DNA from 3 places in the Embleya sp. NPDC059213 genome. Region 1 is predicted to be linked to each of the others. Evidence: riboswitches for the same ligand, from Rfam matches in the RefSeq annotation. Region 1 holds a riboswitch; each other region holds the start of a gene.
What was found. A riboswitch is a leader RNA that binds a small molecule or an ion and turns the genes downstream of it on or off. The one in region 1 is predicted to bind thiamine pyrophosphate.
Positions count from the first base shown of each region.

Region 1 (5,182 bases):
GCTGGTCCGCTCGACGCACCACACGACGTTGTCGCCGGGTGCCGCCGCGGTGGTGCTGAGTATCTGGGCAATCGTGTTCGTCGTCGCCGCCGTCACCGGCGAACGTCGGCGCGACTTGGCGTAACCCGACGTGTACGCGATATCCCGACCCGCACGAGCGGCGCGCCGATGGATCCATGCGCGCCGCTTCGCGGTGCTGGACGCCGTCGTCGCGGTGGTGACCACCATCGTCGAACTCAGCCTGACGTTCGACGACTCGACGCCCGTCCGGCCGATCCTCGTCGCACTCGTCATCTGCACCGGTGCGCTCCTGCTCGCCCGACGGCACGCGACGCTCACCGTACTGCCGGCCGTCTGCGCGGTCGAGGTGCTGCTCGTGGCAACCGGCGGCAACCCCGGCGGGGCACCGGCGTTGGTGGCCCTGTTCACCGTCGCCGAACTGCGCGAGCGACGAGTGTCGGTGGCCGCTCTCGCGCCGACGGCGCTGTTCCTGATGGTGGCGGACATCGCCTCGTTTCCCGTCCCCATCCTCGCGTGGGGCCTGGGCACCTACGCCCAGACCCGGCGCCGCTACACCGCGGCCCTGGAGGAACGCGCCGCCCACCTGGAGCGCGAGCACGAACAGCTCTCCGTCATCGCGGCCCAGCGCGAGCGCGCCGCGATCGCCCGCGAACTGCATGACATCATCGCCCACTCGGTCACCGTGACACTGGTCGGCGTGCGCGGCGCCCGCGACGTGCTGCGCACCGCGCCCGACGTGGCCGACGACACGCTGGAGCGAGTCGAGACCAACGCCGAGCAGAGCCTGGTCGAGTTGCGCCGGATGTTGCTGCTGCTGCGCGAGCCAAATCAGGGAGTACGGATGCGCCCGCAGCCCTCGCTGGCGCAACTGCCCACACTGGTCGCCTCGTACGGCGAGGCCGGGCTGCCGGCGCACCTGGAGATCACCGGCACGTCCCGACCGCTCGCCGGCGGCGTCGAGTTGTCGCTCTACCGCATCGTCGAGGAGGCACTGACCAACGTGCTCAAGCACGCCCGACCCACCCACGTCACGGTGACCCTCGACTTCGGCCGTACGCACCTGGACATCGCGGTCGTCAACGACGGCGAGCAGGTGCCCGAACCCTCCTCGGGTGGACACGGCATCGCCGGCATGCGCGAGCGCGTCGGCCTCCTCGGCGGCGAACTGGAGGCCCGCCCCGCTCCGGACGGCGGATTCCGGGTCGCGGCCCGGCTTCCCCTGGCTGAGGCCATATGAGCGCCCGGAGCATCCGCTTGCTGATCGTCGACGACCAGGAGCTGATCCGAACCGGCCTGCGCCTGTTCCTCCAGACCCAGGACGACCTGGTCGTCGTCGGCGAGGCCGAGGACGGCGACGAGGCGATCGAACTGGCGGCCGACCTGCGCCCGGACGTGATCCTGATGGACATCCGGATGCCACGCATGGACGGTGTCGAGGCCACCGCCCGATTGCACGCCCAGGGCATCTCGCCGCCTCCGCGTGTGCTCATCCTCACCACATTCGACCTGGACGAGTACGTCTTCGGCGCGCTGCGGGCGGGCGCGGCCGGATTCCTGCTCAAGGACGCCTCCCGGGCGCGGCTCCTGGAGGCGATCCACGTCGTCCACGCCGGCGAGGCGCTGCTCTCGCCCTCGATCACCCGGCGCCTGATCGAGAACTTCGCCACCCGTACCGAACCACTCCGCTCACCACCGACTCTCCTGGCCGGCCTGACCCCACGCGAACGAGAAGCCCTGCTCCTGGTCGCCCGCGGCCTCTCCAACAGCGAGATCGCCGCCCACCTGGTGGTCACCGAGGCGACCGTGAAGAGCCACGTGGGCAGCATGTTCGCCAAATTGGGTCTGCGCGATCGGGCCCAGGCGGTGGTGTTCGCCTACGAGCACGGCGTCATCGTCGCCGGCGAGAACGGCCCGCCCGGACCGACCTGACGACGTCCCGGGAGCGGGAGCCACCCTGCTCCCGAGACGTCGTCCGGCCCGCCTGCGAGCGTCAGTCGGCCAGCGGCAGATAGACCCGGTTGCCCGCCGCCGCGAACTCCGCCGACTTGGCGCGCATCCCGGCCTCGGCGTCCACCTCGGCCGCAGCCGCAGCGGCCCCGTCGCCGTGCTCGGCCCGGATGTCGTGCGAGATCCGCATGCTGCAAAACTTCGGCCCACACATCGAGCAGAAGTGGGCCGTCTTGGCCGGCTCCGCCGGGAGCGTCGCGTCGTGGTAGGCCCGTGCGGTGTCCGGGTCCATCGCCAGGTCGAACTGATCCTGCCAACGGAACTCGAAGCGGGCGTCGGAGAGCGCGTCGTCCCACGCCTGTGCGCCCGGATGGCCCTTGGCCAGGTCCGCCGCGTGGGCCGCGATCCGGTAGGCGATCACGCCCGCCTTGACGTCGTCCCGATCGGGCAGGCCCAGGTGCTCCTTCGGCGTCACGTAGCAGAGCATCGCGGTGCCCCACATGCCGATCATCGCCGCGCCGATCGCCGAGGTGATGTGGTCGTAGCCCGGCGCGACGTCCGTGGTCAGCGGGCCGAGCGTGTAGAACGGCGCCTCGTCGCAGATGCGTTGCTGGAGGTCGACGTTCTCCTTGATCTTGTGCATCGGCACATGGCCCGGCCCCTCGATCATCACCTGCACGTCCATCGACCGGGAGATCCGGCCCAGTTCGCCCAGCGTCTCCAACTCGGCGAACTGCGCCGCGTCGTTGGCGTCCGCGATCGAGCCCGGACGCAGTCCGTCGCCGAGCGAGTAGGTCACGTCGTACGCGCGCAGGATCTCGGTCAGCTCGGCGAAGTGCGTGTAGAGGAAGTTCTCCCGGTGATGGGCCAGGCACCACGCGGCCATGATCGAACCGCCCCGCGAGACGATCCCGGTCTTGCGCCGGGCGGTCAGCGGCACGTAGCGCAGCAACACGCCGGCATGCACCGTCATGTAGTCCACGCCCTGCTCGCACTGCTCGATCACGGTGTCCCGGTAGAGCTCCCAGGTGAGTTCCTCGGGCTTGCCGTTCACCTTCTCCAGCGCCTGGTAGAGCGGCACCGTGCCGATCGGGACCGGCGAATTGCGCACGATCCACTCGCGGGTGGTGTGGATGTCCTTGCCGGTGGACAGGTCCATCACGGTGTCCGCGCCCCACCGGATCGCCCACACCAGCTTGTCGGTCTCCTCCTCGATCGAGGAGGTCACCGCCGAGTTGCCGATGTTCGCGTTGACCTTGACCAGGAAGTTCTTGCCGATCACCATCGGCTCGATCTCGGGGTGGTTGACGTTCGCGGGCAACACCGCCCGTCCGGCGGCGATCTCGTCCCGGACCAGCTCGGGCGCCAGGCCCTCGCGGATCGCCACGAACTCCATCTCCGGGGTGACCAGCCCGCGTCGCGCGTAGGCGAGTTGGGTCACCGCCTCGGAGCCGGACGCGCGCCTGGGTCGGGCCCCGGCACCGGGCACCGCGAACCCGGCCGGCGTCAGCGCCCCGATCCGGCCGTCGTAGCGCACGGTGTCGCCGCGCTCCTCGATCCAGGCCGCACGCAGCGCGGGCAGGCCGCGGCGCACATCCACCTCGAAGGCCGGGTCGGTGTACGGGCCCGAGGTGTCGTAGAGGCGAACCGTCTCGCCGTTGGTCAGATGCACCGTGCGTACCGGAACGCGCAGATCCTCGCGTGATCCGGCGACGTAACCGCGGTGGTGGGCGGGGGTGATCGGTCCGCTGGTGACCGTGTGCGCGCCGACCGGGTCGGCCGACGGGGCAGCGGGCAGCGAAGTGTCGTGCGAGGTCATGGAAAGGCTCCCTACGCCGGCATTACCCGGTCAGGTTCTGCGGTCGGCGCGGCCTCAGCGCCCTCTCAGCCCGGTGCCCCGAGCTCCCGTGTATCTCCGTGTGGTGCGCCCCCACCCTGGCACACCCCCGGCCGCACGACCAGCGCCGGGTTCAGCCGAGCGGGTCGCGCGGGTTTCGGCCGACCACCGCGGTGCGGGCGAGCACGACCATCCCGACCGTGACGCACAGCCCGACCACGCCCTTGACGATGACCCACAGGAAGGCCGAGAACAGCCAGATCAGCAACCAGCACAGCAGCACCAGTACGAGCGCGGGTACGCCGATGCGCACCCAGCGCGGCCATGTCTCCATCGTCCAACCCCCAGTCACGCGAACCCACGCGAGACGTGCACATCCGGGGAGCACATTCCCCGGGAGGACACGTCGTATCCGGGCAGGCGGTTCCGGGCCGGCCGGATGCGCCCGGACCGGCCCGGACGGGCTCAGACCGGCCAGCGCTCGCCGCGCCACGCGGCATCCCAGAACATCCACTCGTAGCGCGCCGTGGTGGTGAAGTGCTCGACCATCCGGGCCCGCTCGGTCGCCGAGATGTCCTCGCCGACGCGGTCGACCAGATCGAGCACCGCGCGCACCGTCGCCTGGAACTCCTCGGCGCCGTAGGTGGCGATCCAGCGCTCGTACAACTCGTCGGGCGAGCCCTTGGCCAGCAGGGCGTCACCCACTCGGGCGTAGATCCAGTAGCAGGGCAGCACCGCCGCGACGCCCTCGGCGAAGGAGCCGTTGTGCACGGTGGCGAGCAGGTAGCTGACGTACGCCCGGGTACTCGGCAACACCGGTTCGGTCGCGGTGGCGTCGGCCACCGAGCTGCCGAAGTCGACCATGAAGCCCTCGTGCAGCGAACGCTCGGCGGCGATCGCGCCGGCCGCGTCGCTCGCGAACTGCACGGTCGTCGCCTCGTCCGGCGCCTTGGCCGCGCACACCGCGAGCGCCTTGGCGTAATCGCGCAGGTAGTGCGAGTCCTGCACGACGTAGTGCCGAAACGCCTCGCGCGGCAACGTGCCGTCGGTCAGTCCGTGGATGAACGGGTGGTCCAGGATCGCCGCGTAGACGTCCTCGATCGCAGCCCAGAGTTCGTCGCGCAGCGCCATCAGGTGTACTCCCGGTCGTCGGATCCCGAGATCCGATCACTGGATCCCAAGGTCCGATTGTCGTACACGGGTCCGGGCCGCCCACAGGTGCGCCCGACGGCGTACCCGCCCGCTCACCCCTCCGGCGGCGAGAAGAACACCAGGACCCGCAGCGGTTCGGTGATTCGATGGAAGCGGTGCGGCACCTGCGCCGGTACGTAGACGACGCTGCCGCGCGCCACGGCGGTGGACTCCTCGCCGACGGTC
Region 1 is NZ_JBHZAV010000107.1:22,458-27,639, reverse strand. Features, by position in the region: gene ACFXMF_RS31385 (ABC transporter permease) at 1-124, shown strand, start outside; gene ACFXMF_RS31380 (sensor histidine kinase) at 131-1,258, shown strand; gene ACFXMF_RS31375 (response regulator) at 1,255-1,950, shown strand; gene thiC (phosphomethylpyrimidine synthase ThiC) at 2,012-3,787, opposite strand; TPP riboswitch at 3,779-3,887, opposite strand; gene ACFXMF_RS31365 (hypothetical protein) at 3,939-4,139, opposite strand; gene tenA (thiaminase II) at 4,271-4,936, opposite strand; gene ACFXMF_RS31355 (cupin domain-containing protein) at 5,050-5,182, opposite strand, start outside.

Region 2 (5,182 bases), on a different contig from region 1:
TTCGCGGTAGTGGCCGTCGGGTCGCGCCGGGAGCAGCTTCTCCCGGTTGCCGAAGACGATGCCGTCGCGCGGGTACGGGAACGGGCCGCCGGCCGCGATCAGCCGCAGCGTGTCGCGGGCCTCGGCCGGCAGTCGTGCGGCGGCGACGGTGCGCATCCCGGCGGGCACCCACGCGGGGCGCGCGGGCGTGGCTTCGGTGCGCTCGGGTGTGGCCGCGCGGGCGGTCGGGGCGGTCGGGGCCGGACCGGGCCCGGCGCCGCCGCCCGAGTCGCCGTCGCGGGTGAGCGTGAGGGCCAGGGCGAGCGCCGCGACGAGCGCGAGCAGCGCGAGTACGACGAGGTTGCGCCGCCGACCACCGGACATATCCGGCATCCTGCCGGCTCGGCCTCCGCGCGGCGGCGATCTCGGCGGCGTGGGCGCCCGATGGCACCCGAACCGCCCAGGCGACCGGGCCGGCGCCCCGGCCCCGCCCTCGGCCCCGCCCTCGGCCCCGCCCTCGGACCCGGGCGCGGCCCGGGTGCCGGGTCAGCGTGCGGAGAGTCGCCGGACGAATTCCGCCGTCGCCTCGGCCGGATCCGCGGCCTCGGTGATCGCGCGCACGACCACCACCCGCTCCGCGCCCGCGGCCAGCACCTCGTCGAGGTTGCCCAGGTCGATGCCGCCGATCGCGAACCACGGTCGGGTCGGCCGCAGCGCCGCGGTGTACCGGACCAGGCCCAGGCCCGGCGCGGATCGGCCCGGCTTGGTCGGGGTCGGCCAGACCGGCCCGGTGCAGAAGTAGTCCACCCCGGGCTCGACGATCGCCGCGTCCACCTCGGCCTCGGCGTGCGTGGATCGGCCGATCAGCACGTCGCCGCCGACGATCGCTCGCGCCGCCGGGACCGGCAGGTCGTCCTGGCCCAGGTGCAGCACGTCGGGGCCGATCGTGTGCGCGACATCCGCGCGGTCGTTGACCGCGAGCAGCTTGCCGTGCCGGCGACAGGCGTCCGCGAACACCTTCAGGTATTCGAGTTCGGGGCGGGCCTCCAGGCCCTTCTGCCGCAACTGCACGATGTCCACGCCCGCGCCGAGCACCGCGTCCAGGAACGCGGGCAGGTCGCCCTGGCGCTCCCGGGCGTCGGTGCACAGGTACAGACGGGCGGCGGCCAACCGTTCCTGACGGCTCGTCATCCGCGCGGCCTCAGATCGCCAGCGCCTGGGCGCGGCGACGCACCTCGGTCATCCGGTTCTCCTGCAACGCCTGCACCGGCGTACCGGGAAGCGTGTCGTCCGGGGTGAACAGCCACTCCAGCGCCTCCTCGTCGGTGAAGCCCGAGTCCGCGAGCAGGGTCAGCGTGCCGACCAGGCCCTTGACGATGGTGGCGCCCTGGAAGAAGTCTGCGGGCACCTGGAGGGCCCGGTGTTCGCCGCGGCGCACGGCCAGGAACTTGCGCTCCTTGAGCTGCTGGCGGACCTTGAGGATGTCCACGCCGAGGATCTCGGCGATGTCGGGGAGTGTCACCCAGGCGGGGACGAGGGCTTCTGTTTTGGCGTCGATCTCGCTCACCCGGCCAAGTTTAGGTTCAGCGCCCGGTCCCGACCGCCGGCGCCCGGCGGTGGGACCGGCGCCGGGCCGTCAGAGCGCGACCGACTTGAGCGGGTTCTCCGGGTCGGCGAACCGCTCCCGGTCCACCGGGGTGCCCAGTTGCACGAGCTTGCGGCCCTGGGCCAGGTCGCGCGGTCGGGCGACGGCGAGCAGCGCCACCAGCCGGTCGCCGGCGAACCAGCCCGCGGTCCACTTGCCGTCCTCGTCCGCGCCCCGGAAGACCAGTTCGTCGCTCGCGCCGTGCCGGCCGACGTACTGGACCATCCGGCCGAACTGGTCGGACCAGAAGTAGGGGACCGGGTCGTACGCCTGGTCGCCGCCGAGCAGGTTGGCCACCAGCACGCGCGGCGCCTGGAGCGCGTTGTCCCAGTGTTCGACGTTCATCCGGGTGCCGTAGCGGGCGGACGGGAAGTCCACGCAGTCGCCGACCGCGTATACCCCGGGCATCGAGGTGGCCAGGTGGTCGTCCACCTCGACGAAGCCGCGCTCGTTGCGGGTCACGCCGGAGTCGGCCAGCCACTCGGTGGCCGGGCGCACCCCGATGCCGACCACGATCGCGTCGGCGCGCAGCCGGCGGCCGTCGGTCAGGTGCACCGCGCCCGCCTCCAGCCGATCCACCCGCGCGCCCACCAGCAGTTCCACGCCGGCCTCGGCGTACCACGGCACGAACCGGGCGCCGACGGCCTCCGGGAAGGGTCCGGCGAGCGGGGTGGGCAGGGCCTCGACCACGGTGGTCGGGCAACCGGCGGCGGCCGCGGCGGTGGCCACCTCGGCGCCGATCCAGCCCGCGCCGACGATCACCACGTGGGCGCCGGGCACCAGTGCGGCGCGCAGCGCGCGGGCGTCGTCGATGGTGCGCAGCACGTGCACGCCGGGGACCTCGGCGGCGCCGGGCAGGTCGATCACACGCGAGCCGGTCGCGATCACCAGTCGGTCGAAGGCGATCTCGCCCGCGTCGGTGTCCACCACGCCCGGGCGCAGTCCGGTCGCGGTGCGGCCGAACAACACCTCGGTCTCCAGCGCGGCCCAGTCCGCCTCGAAGGACGTGTCGTCGGTCTTGCCGCCGAGCACCTCCTTCGACAGCGGCGGCCGGTCGTACGGCGCGTGCGCCTCGGCCCCGAGCAGGGTGACGCGACCGGTGTACCCCTGGTCCCGCAGCGCCACCACGGTTTGCAGGCCGGCCATGCCGGCGCCCACGACGAGCACGTTGTCCATGAAGGGCACCCTATGACGCGGCCCGAGACCGCCGACGCGCAGGGTCTTGACTCAGTCAAGGACATCGTCGGCGTACTCGGGCGCTCCCGGGCACCGGAAACCGGTGTCGTAGTGTGGAGAGGTCACGGGAGCCCGGTGAGACCGGGCTGAGAGGGGGGCTGCGAGCCCCCGACCGTCCGAACCTGATCCGGGTCATACCGGCGAAGGGAGTTCTTCTCACCATGGCCGGACCCACCATGTCCGAGCACCCCACCGATGTCGTCGTGGTCGGCGCGGGCGTCGTCGGACTGTCCGTCGCCTGGCGCGCCCGCACCCGCCACGGACTCTCGGTCACCGTCGTCGACCCGACCCCGGGCCGAGGTGCCTCGCACGCCGCCGCCGGCATGCTCACCCCCGTCTCCGAACTCCAGTACGGCGAGGAGAGCCTGCTCCGGCTGAGCATCGAATCGGCCCGGCGCTACCCCGAGTTCGCGGCCGAACTGGCCGAGGCCGCGGACCTGCCCTCGGGCTACCGCGCGTGCGGCACGATCGCGGTCGCGCTGGACGCGGACGACCGGGCCGTCCTCAAGGACCTGCACGCCTACCAGCAACGACTGGGCCTGCAATCGTCCTGGCTGACCAGCCGCGAGTGCCGGCGGCTCGAACCGATGTTGTCCCCGGCGATCACCGGTGGCCTGCACGTCGAGGACGACCACCAGATCGACAACCGTCGGCTGGTCGCGGCGCTGCTCGCGGCCTGCGCCCGGGCCGGCGTCGCCTTCGTGCGCGAGGGCGTCGAGCGGGTCCTGGTCGCCGACGAGCGCGCGTACGGCGTGCGTACGGTCGGCGGACGCGACCTGCTCGCGGACCAGGTGTTGCTCGCGGCCGGTTGCCGTTCGGCGCTGATCCCGGGCCTGCCGCCCGAGGTGGTCCCGCCGGTGCGGCCGGTCAAGGGCGAGATCCTGCGGCTGAAGGTACCGCCGGCGCTGCTGCCGCTGCTGTCCCGCAACGTTCGCGGCGTGGTCAAGGGCGGCAGCATGTACCTGGTCCCGCGCGCGGACGGCGAACTGGTGATCGGCGCGACCGAGCACGAACTCGGCCACGACACCGAGGTGACCGCGGGCGGCGTGTACGAACTCCTGCGCGACGCACACGAACTCGTCCCCGGCATCACCGAGCTGCCGCTGGTCGAGACGCTCGCGGGGCTGCGCCCCGGCAGCCCGGACAACGCGCCGATCCTGGGCCGCTCCGCGCTGCCCGGCCTGGTGGTGGCCACCGGGCACTACCGGCACGGCATCCTGCTCACCCCGATCACCGCCGACACCGTGGCGGAGATCCTCGCGCACGGCACCACCCCCGAACTCGTCGCGCCGTTCGGGCCCGACCGCTTCGCGACCGCCGCCCGGAAGGTGATGGCATGAACGACACCGAGGTCCCCGTCGGCGGCACCGACGGCATCGAGGTCCGCGTCAACGGCGACCGGCGCCACGTCGCCACCGGCACCACCGTCGCCGAACTCGTGGCCACGCTGACCACCGCCGCCAAGGGCGTCGCGGTCGCGGTGGACGAGTCGGTGGTGCCGCGCGGGGCGTGGGCCGAGACCGTGCTCGACGCGGGCAGCCGCGTCGAGGTGCTGACCGCCGTCCAGGGAGGGTGACGGCATGGCCGACGACAAGGAAGACAAGCTGACGATCGCCGGGGAGTCCTTCACCTCGCGACTGATCACCGGGACCGGTGGCGCGCCGAGCCTGGAGATCCTGGAGCAGGCGCTGATCGCCTCGGGCACCGAGATCACCACCGTGGCGATGCGCCGGGTGGACCCGGGAACCGCGGGCTCGGTGCTGGACGTGCTGCGCCGGCTGGGCATCCGGGTGTTGCCGAACACCGCCGGGTGTTTCACCTCGGGCGAGGCGGTGCTGACCGCACGGTTGGCCCGCGAGGCGCTGGAGACCGACTGGGTCAAGCTCGAAGTGGTGGCCGACGAACGCACGTTGTTGCCCGACGGGGTGGAACTCGTGGACGCCGCCGAACGGCTGGTCGACGACGGCTTCCGGGTGCTGGCCTACACCAACGACGACCCGGTGCTCGCCCGCCGGCTCGAACAGGTGGGCTGCGCGGCGGTGATGCCGCTCGGCTCGCCGATCGGCTCGGGCCTGGGCATCCGCAACCCGCACAACATCCGGCTGATCACCGAGCAGGCCGGTGTCCCCGTGGTGCTGGACGCGGGGCTCGGCACCGCCTCGGACGCGGCGCTCGCGATGGAGTTGGGCTGCGACGCGGTGATGCTGGCGACGGCGGTCACCCGGGCGCAGTCGCCGCGGTTGATGGCCGAGGCGATGCGGTACGCGGTGGACGGCGGTCGGCTGGCGTACCGCGCCGGGCGGATTCCGATGCGTCATCATG
Region 2 is NZ_JBHZAV010000041.1:54,837-60,018, reverse strand. Features, by position in the region: gene ACFXMF_RS17790 (ribonuclease domain-containing protein) at 1-363, opposite strand, end outside; gene thiE (thiamine phosphate synthase) at 526-1,170, opposite strand; gene ACFXMF_RS17780 (Rv2175c family DNA-binding protein) at 1,181-1,546, opposite strand; gene ACFXMF_RS17775 (FAD-dependent oxidoreductase) at 1,616-2,800, opposite strand; TPP riboswitch at 2,915-3,026, shown strand; gene thiO (glycine oxidase ThiO) at 3,037-4,200, shown strand; gene thiS (sulfur carrier protein ThiS) at 4,197-4,436, shown strand; gene ACFXMF_RS17760 (thiazole synthase) at 4,441-5,182, shown strand, end outside.
Region 2: linked by a shared signal. The riboswitch ahead of thiO (glycine oxidase ThiO) and the one ahead of thiC (phosphomethylpyrimidine synthase ThiC) in region 1 are both predicted to bind thiamine pyrophosphate.

Region 3 (5,182 bases), on a different contig from region 1:
GAGCTTTTGCGCGGGCACGACGTACTCGATCTGCGGCATCGCCCAACTGGTCGGGAGCACCACGACCGGGTAGCGGGTGTCGGGTGCGCCGCCGGTGGGGGCGATCACGTTGGCGGCGAGCCTGGTGCCGCCGTCGCCGGGGATGTCGACGAAGCGCAGGGACGTTCCCGCGGCGGCCTGCACGGCTGCCGCGGGGGTGTGGGTGGGGACGGTGCCGGCCGACGCGGCGGGACCGAGCGTGGTCCCGGCGAGAATCGCGGCCGAGACGACGGCGACCGCACGAGCGCCCGGGCGCATGCGGAATCGACCCATGAGGGTCTCCTGACGTCATGGTCGGGGCGTGGCCCGACCCGCGAGATTGCAGGGTGAAACGACGCCCAGGGACGGCGTCGGAGAGGTGACTCACGAGTAAGTTACGCGCCGGTAAACCAGGACGGAAGAGCCACGAGGCAGTCCGCTTCGCGCGGTTTCGGCGGCGGGGGAACGGCGTCGGCGGCGCGTCGACGAACCGCCGGCGGGACGGTGGTGGGACGGCGACGGTGGGGTCGGGTCGGGGCCGGTGCCCGGTGGCGGTCGGCCCCGCCGATTTCTTGATCGCGGTATCGGTGCGCGCTGCGTCCCGCCCGGGCGTCGCCCGGGTACCGTGGTCCCGCGAGCGGGGGCGAGCGGGGGCAAGCGGGGGTGAGCGTGGAGGACGTCGACGCGGAGACGCGGCGGGCGTGGGAACGGGGCGAGCGCGGTCGGGCACGGTGTGCCGAGGCGCTGGCCGAGGAGTCGACGGACGAGGGTCCGGACGCCGTGCGCGAGTTGCTCGCGGAGGCGATCGAGTTGCTGACCGACGCACTCGGCGCGCTGGACGGCGCCGATGCGCACTGGCCGGAATTCGCCTACACGGCCGGCATCGCCCACGCCGCGAGCGCGAGCGCGGCGCCCGGCGGTGATCGACGGGCCTGGGACCAGGCGCGGATCTGCTTCCGACGCGCCCACCGGGCCGCGCCGGAGCACGCCCACCTGCTCCGGGCCGCCGCGCAGGTGGCCTCGGCCCGGATCGGACTCGACCCGCGCGGCATCGCCTGGCGCAGCTTGCTCGACCCGCCGTCCGCCGCCGAGATCGCCGCCGCGCTGGGCCGGCTCGGCAGCGACGCGCTGGTGCAACTCGTCCCCGGCGCAGCGGTGTCGACCGGCACGGACGGCACGACGCGGGTGCTCGACCTGCCCGAACTGGACTACGGCCTGGCCCTGGCCGAGGGCGATCGGGAGAACTGGGCGGACCTGCTCGACGCGTTGTGCGGCTGGGCCTGGGGCGCGGTGATGGAACCGGTACTGACCGCGCTGCCCGGCTCGTTCGGCCGCGCGCCGTCCCTGGTCCTGCTGCCCGCCGGACCGTTCGGCATGGTCCCGTGGCACGCGGCCTGGTCACTCGTCGACGGCCGCCGCCGGCACGCGCTGCAACACGCGCAGATCTCCTACATCGGCGCACCGCGCCTGCTGTGCGAGGTCGCCGCGCGGCGGAGCAGCGAGCCGGTCCGGCGAAGCCCGATCGAGATCGGCCGAACCGCCGGCGACCCGATCGCGTTCGTACCGGCCGGCGGTCACGACGAGACCTGGCGGGTGGGCGCCGAATACCTGACGGCCGGCACCCACACGGTGGTGTCCACGCTGTGGCCGGTGGACGAGACGACCACCGCGCTGGTCCTGTACATGGCCCACCACTACCTCGACCGCCGCGACCTCCCCCCGGCCCAGGCGGTGCGTACCGCGCAGTTGTGGCTGCGCGACCCCAAACGCGGCATCCCGGCCGCGATGCCGGCCGAACTGGCCGCCCGCGCCCGCGCGATCGTCCCGGACGACCTGACCGGCTGGGCGGGCTTCACCCACTCGGGATGGTGAGCCCTACCCGTGGAAAACGGCACGTGCCGCCGATCCGGGTCGGTGCCGCCTGCCCGCCCAGGACGTTGCCGCACCCGCCCGGGACGGCGCGAATCACCACCCGGGGGCATCTCCCGCGCCCGCCGGGCGACCCGGCCCGAGGTCGCCTTCCCCCACCCCGCCTTCCCAAGCCGCCCGCGAGGCGCGTACTGTTCGCCACGCCATCGCGGGAGCTCGGACCAACCGGGCTGAGAGGGCGGCATGGGGTGTCGGCGTCGAGCCGGTGCACACCCCGGGGCCACCGACCGCTTGAACCTGTCCGGGTAATGCCGGCGTAGGGAGAGCAGGTAGAGCCATGTCGGCTCCTGTCGTCGACGACGCACGCCCCGAGACGCCGCACGCCGGCGCCGAGGCACCCCTGATCCTGGACACCGCCCCACCACGCACCCTCGGCTTCCGCGACCAGGCGGCGTTCTGGGCCAACCTCGGGGTGAGCCTGCTCGGCTTCTCCGGCGCCCTGTACGTGCTGGCCCCGGTCGGCTACCCGCAACTGTCGATGGTCGCCGCGATCGTCGCGGCCGTCGGCGGCACGCTGATCGGCACGCTCATGGTCGCGGTCGCCGGCATCCCCGGTGCACGCAGCGGCGCACCCGCGATGACGGTGCTGCGCGGCCTGTTCGGCACCAAGATCTCGTACGTGCCGACGGTGTTCAACATCGTCCAGTGCATCGGCTGGGGCACCTTCGAGCTGCTGGTGATCTCGATCGGCATCGAGGCGATGACCGACGGCGACGGCCCGCACTGGCTCTACATCGTCGCCGCCGGCGCGGTCACCACGGCGATGACGCTGCGCCCGCTGGGCATGCTGCGGATCCTGCGCCGCTACGTGACGGTCGCGGTGGGCATCGCGATGCTCTACTTCTCGGTGCAGCTGTGGCGCGAGGGCCTGCCGCCGATGACCGAGGGTTCGTGGTCCGGGTTCTTCCCGGCGATGGACGCGGCGCTCGCGGTCGCGGTCTCCTGGGTCCCGTTGGCGTCCGACTACACCCGCCACTCGCGCGGCACCAAGCCCGCGTTCTGGGCCGCGTTGAGCGGGTTCTCGATCACCAGCATCTGGTGCTACCTGCTCGGCCTGGTCGCCCTCGCCCAGGTGGGCGGCGACCCGGACAAGATCTTCGACTCGTTCCTGGGCGTCACCGCCGGGTGGGTGTTCTTCGCGGTGCTGGTGGTGCGCGAGGTGGACCAGAGCTTCGCCAACGTCTACAGCACCGCGATGTCCATCCAGAACCTCGCGCCGCGGGTGGATCGCCGGGTGCTCTGCCTGGGTGTGGGTGCGCTGGTCACCGGGTTCGCGCTGATGGTGAACGACTTCGACACCTACGCGAGCTTCCTGTCGCTGATCGGTTCGATCTTCATCCCACTACTGGGCGTGCTCGCGGTGGACCTGTTCGCCGGGCGCGGCCGGGCCGGCTGGGACCTGGGCGACCACGCGCCGGCGCGCTGGGTGATGGTCGCGCCGTGGGCGCTGGGATTTTGCATGTACCAGCTGATCAACCCGGGCTCGGTCGAGTGGTGGGCGACGTTCTGGGGGCACATCCAGGACGCGCTGCACATCCACGCGCAGACCTGGACCTCGGCCTCGCTGTTCTCGTTCGCGCTCGCGGGCGTGACCGCGTACGTCGCGGTCGCGTGGGACCGGCGGCGGGCGGTCGCGGCGCGTTGAGGTGGGCCGGCCGCGTCGGTCGGGTGCCTCCTCCCGACGCGGCCGTGATCCACCGGTGGGTCAGCGGGTGCCGAGCGCCTTGGCCAACTCGGCCTTGTTCATCGTCGAGCGGCCCTTGAGATTGCGCCGCTTGGCATCCGCGTAGAGCTGGTCGTAGGTCGGACCCTGCGCGCCCTTGTGCGAGTTCCGGCCACCGCGCTCGGCCGAGGACATGTCGTGCGTCGAGGAACGGCTCGCCGTCTTCGACTCGCCGGCACGGGCACGCTCCTTGTTGACCGTTCGGGCGGCGATCTCCTCCGCGCGCTTCTCGCCGGTGCCGCGCTTTCGGGCACCCTCCTTGATGTGTTCGTACTGCCGCTCGCGCTTCGGGCTGGATCCGCGTGGCATGGCAAACCTCCTTGTTCGTTCCTGTTCGTGTCGTTTCATGGGTTGCCGTCGCGTGCTGTCCGCTACCCGCGTTCGGGCGGATCATCGGTGCCCGCCGAGCGGAGTTGACCTTCGAGTCGGTCGAAGCCACAGACTCGCGGCATGGACGACACGAGCGACACGAACAACGAGGTACTGGTGCCGATCGGGATGTTCGCGCGGCGGGTGGGACTCAGCCCCAGCGCGTTGCGCTACTACAGCGACTGCGGTGTGCTGCGGCCCGCGTCGGTGGATCCGGACACGGGATACCGCCTGTACGCGCCGGACCAGGAGGCACGGGCGATGCGCCTGCGCGAGCTGCGCGAGGCGGAGGTGTCATTGCCGGACGCGGTCGCCGTACTGGACGGCCCGCCGGCACGCGCCGAGGCGCTGCTGCGCACCCATCTGGACCGCATGCGGGGACGGGTGGACATCGCGCGGGACGTGGTCGAGGGCGTGCTGCGCGCGCTGAACACGACCGGTACGCGGGCCGAGGTCGGCGGCGCCGAATGGGCGAGCGCGGTGCGGCAGGTGGCGCCGGCGGCGGGGGAGGGGGAGCCGGCGGTGCTCGGGTGTGTGCTGGTCGAGGTGGCCGACGGCGAGGTACGCCTGGTGGCGACGGATCGGTATCGGCTGTCCGTACGCACGCTGCGGGCACTGCGGATCGAAGGTGGTCCGGGACGGGCACTGATCCCGGTGGGCGAACTGAGCGCGCTCGGCGCGTGGGCGACCGGGCATCGCGAGATCGCCCTCGAACTGGACACGACGGGCTGCCGGCTGCGCGCGGGCGAGGAGGTACACGAATTGCCCACGTCGGATGAGCACTATCCGGCCTACCGCGACCTGCTCGCCACCTCGGCCGTACCGACCACGCGTGCGGTGGTCGACCGCGCCGCCCTGCGCGACGCGCTGCTGGACGACGCGGGCTCGGTTCGTGTGCTGACCGTCGACCCGGACCGGGTCGGGGTGGCCGACCGCACGCTGCCCGCGATCTGCACCGGCCCGCCGATCCGGCTCGCCTTCGACCCGGCGAAGCTGGTACCGGCGCTGGACGCCGGGGTCGGCCCGGACGTCCTGCTCGACATCGCCGCCGCCGATCGGCCGGTGCTGCTGCGTTCCGCCGACCAGGGCAGCTTCACCACCCTGGTGATGCCGGTGCCGCTTCCCGACGACGCCTGAGTCGGC
Region 3 is NZ_JBHZAV010000192.1:11,394-16,575, reverse strand. Features, by position in the region: gene ACFXMF_RS39810 (alpha/beta fold hydrolase) at 1-312, opposite strand, end outside; gene ACFXMF_RS39805 (CHAT domain-containing protein) at 682-1,890, shown strand; TPP riboswitch at 2,086-2,229, shown strand; gene ACFXMF_RS39800 (cytosine permease) at 2,225-3,592, shown strand; gene ACFXMF_RS39795 (plasmid stabilization protein) at 3,653-3,979, opposite strand; gene ACFXMF_RS39790 (MerR family DNA-binding transcriptional regulator) at 4,121-5,176, shown strand.
Region 3: linked by a shared signal. The riboswitch ahead of ACFXMF_RS39800 (cytosine permease) and the one ahead of thiC (phosphomethylpyrimidine synthase ThiC) in region 1 are both predicted to bind thiamine pyrophosphate.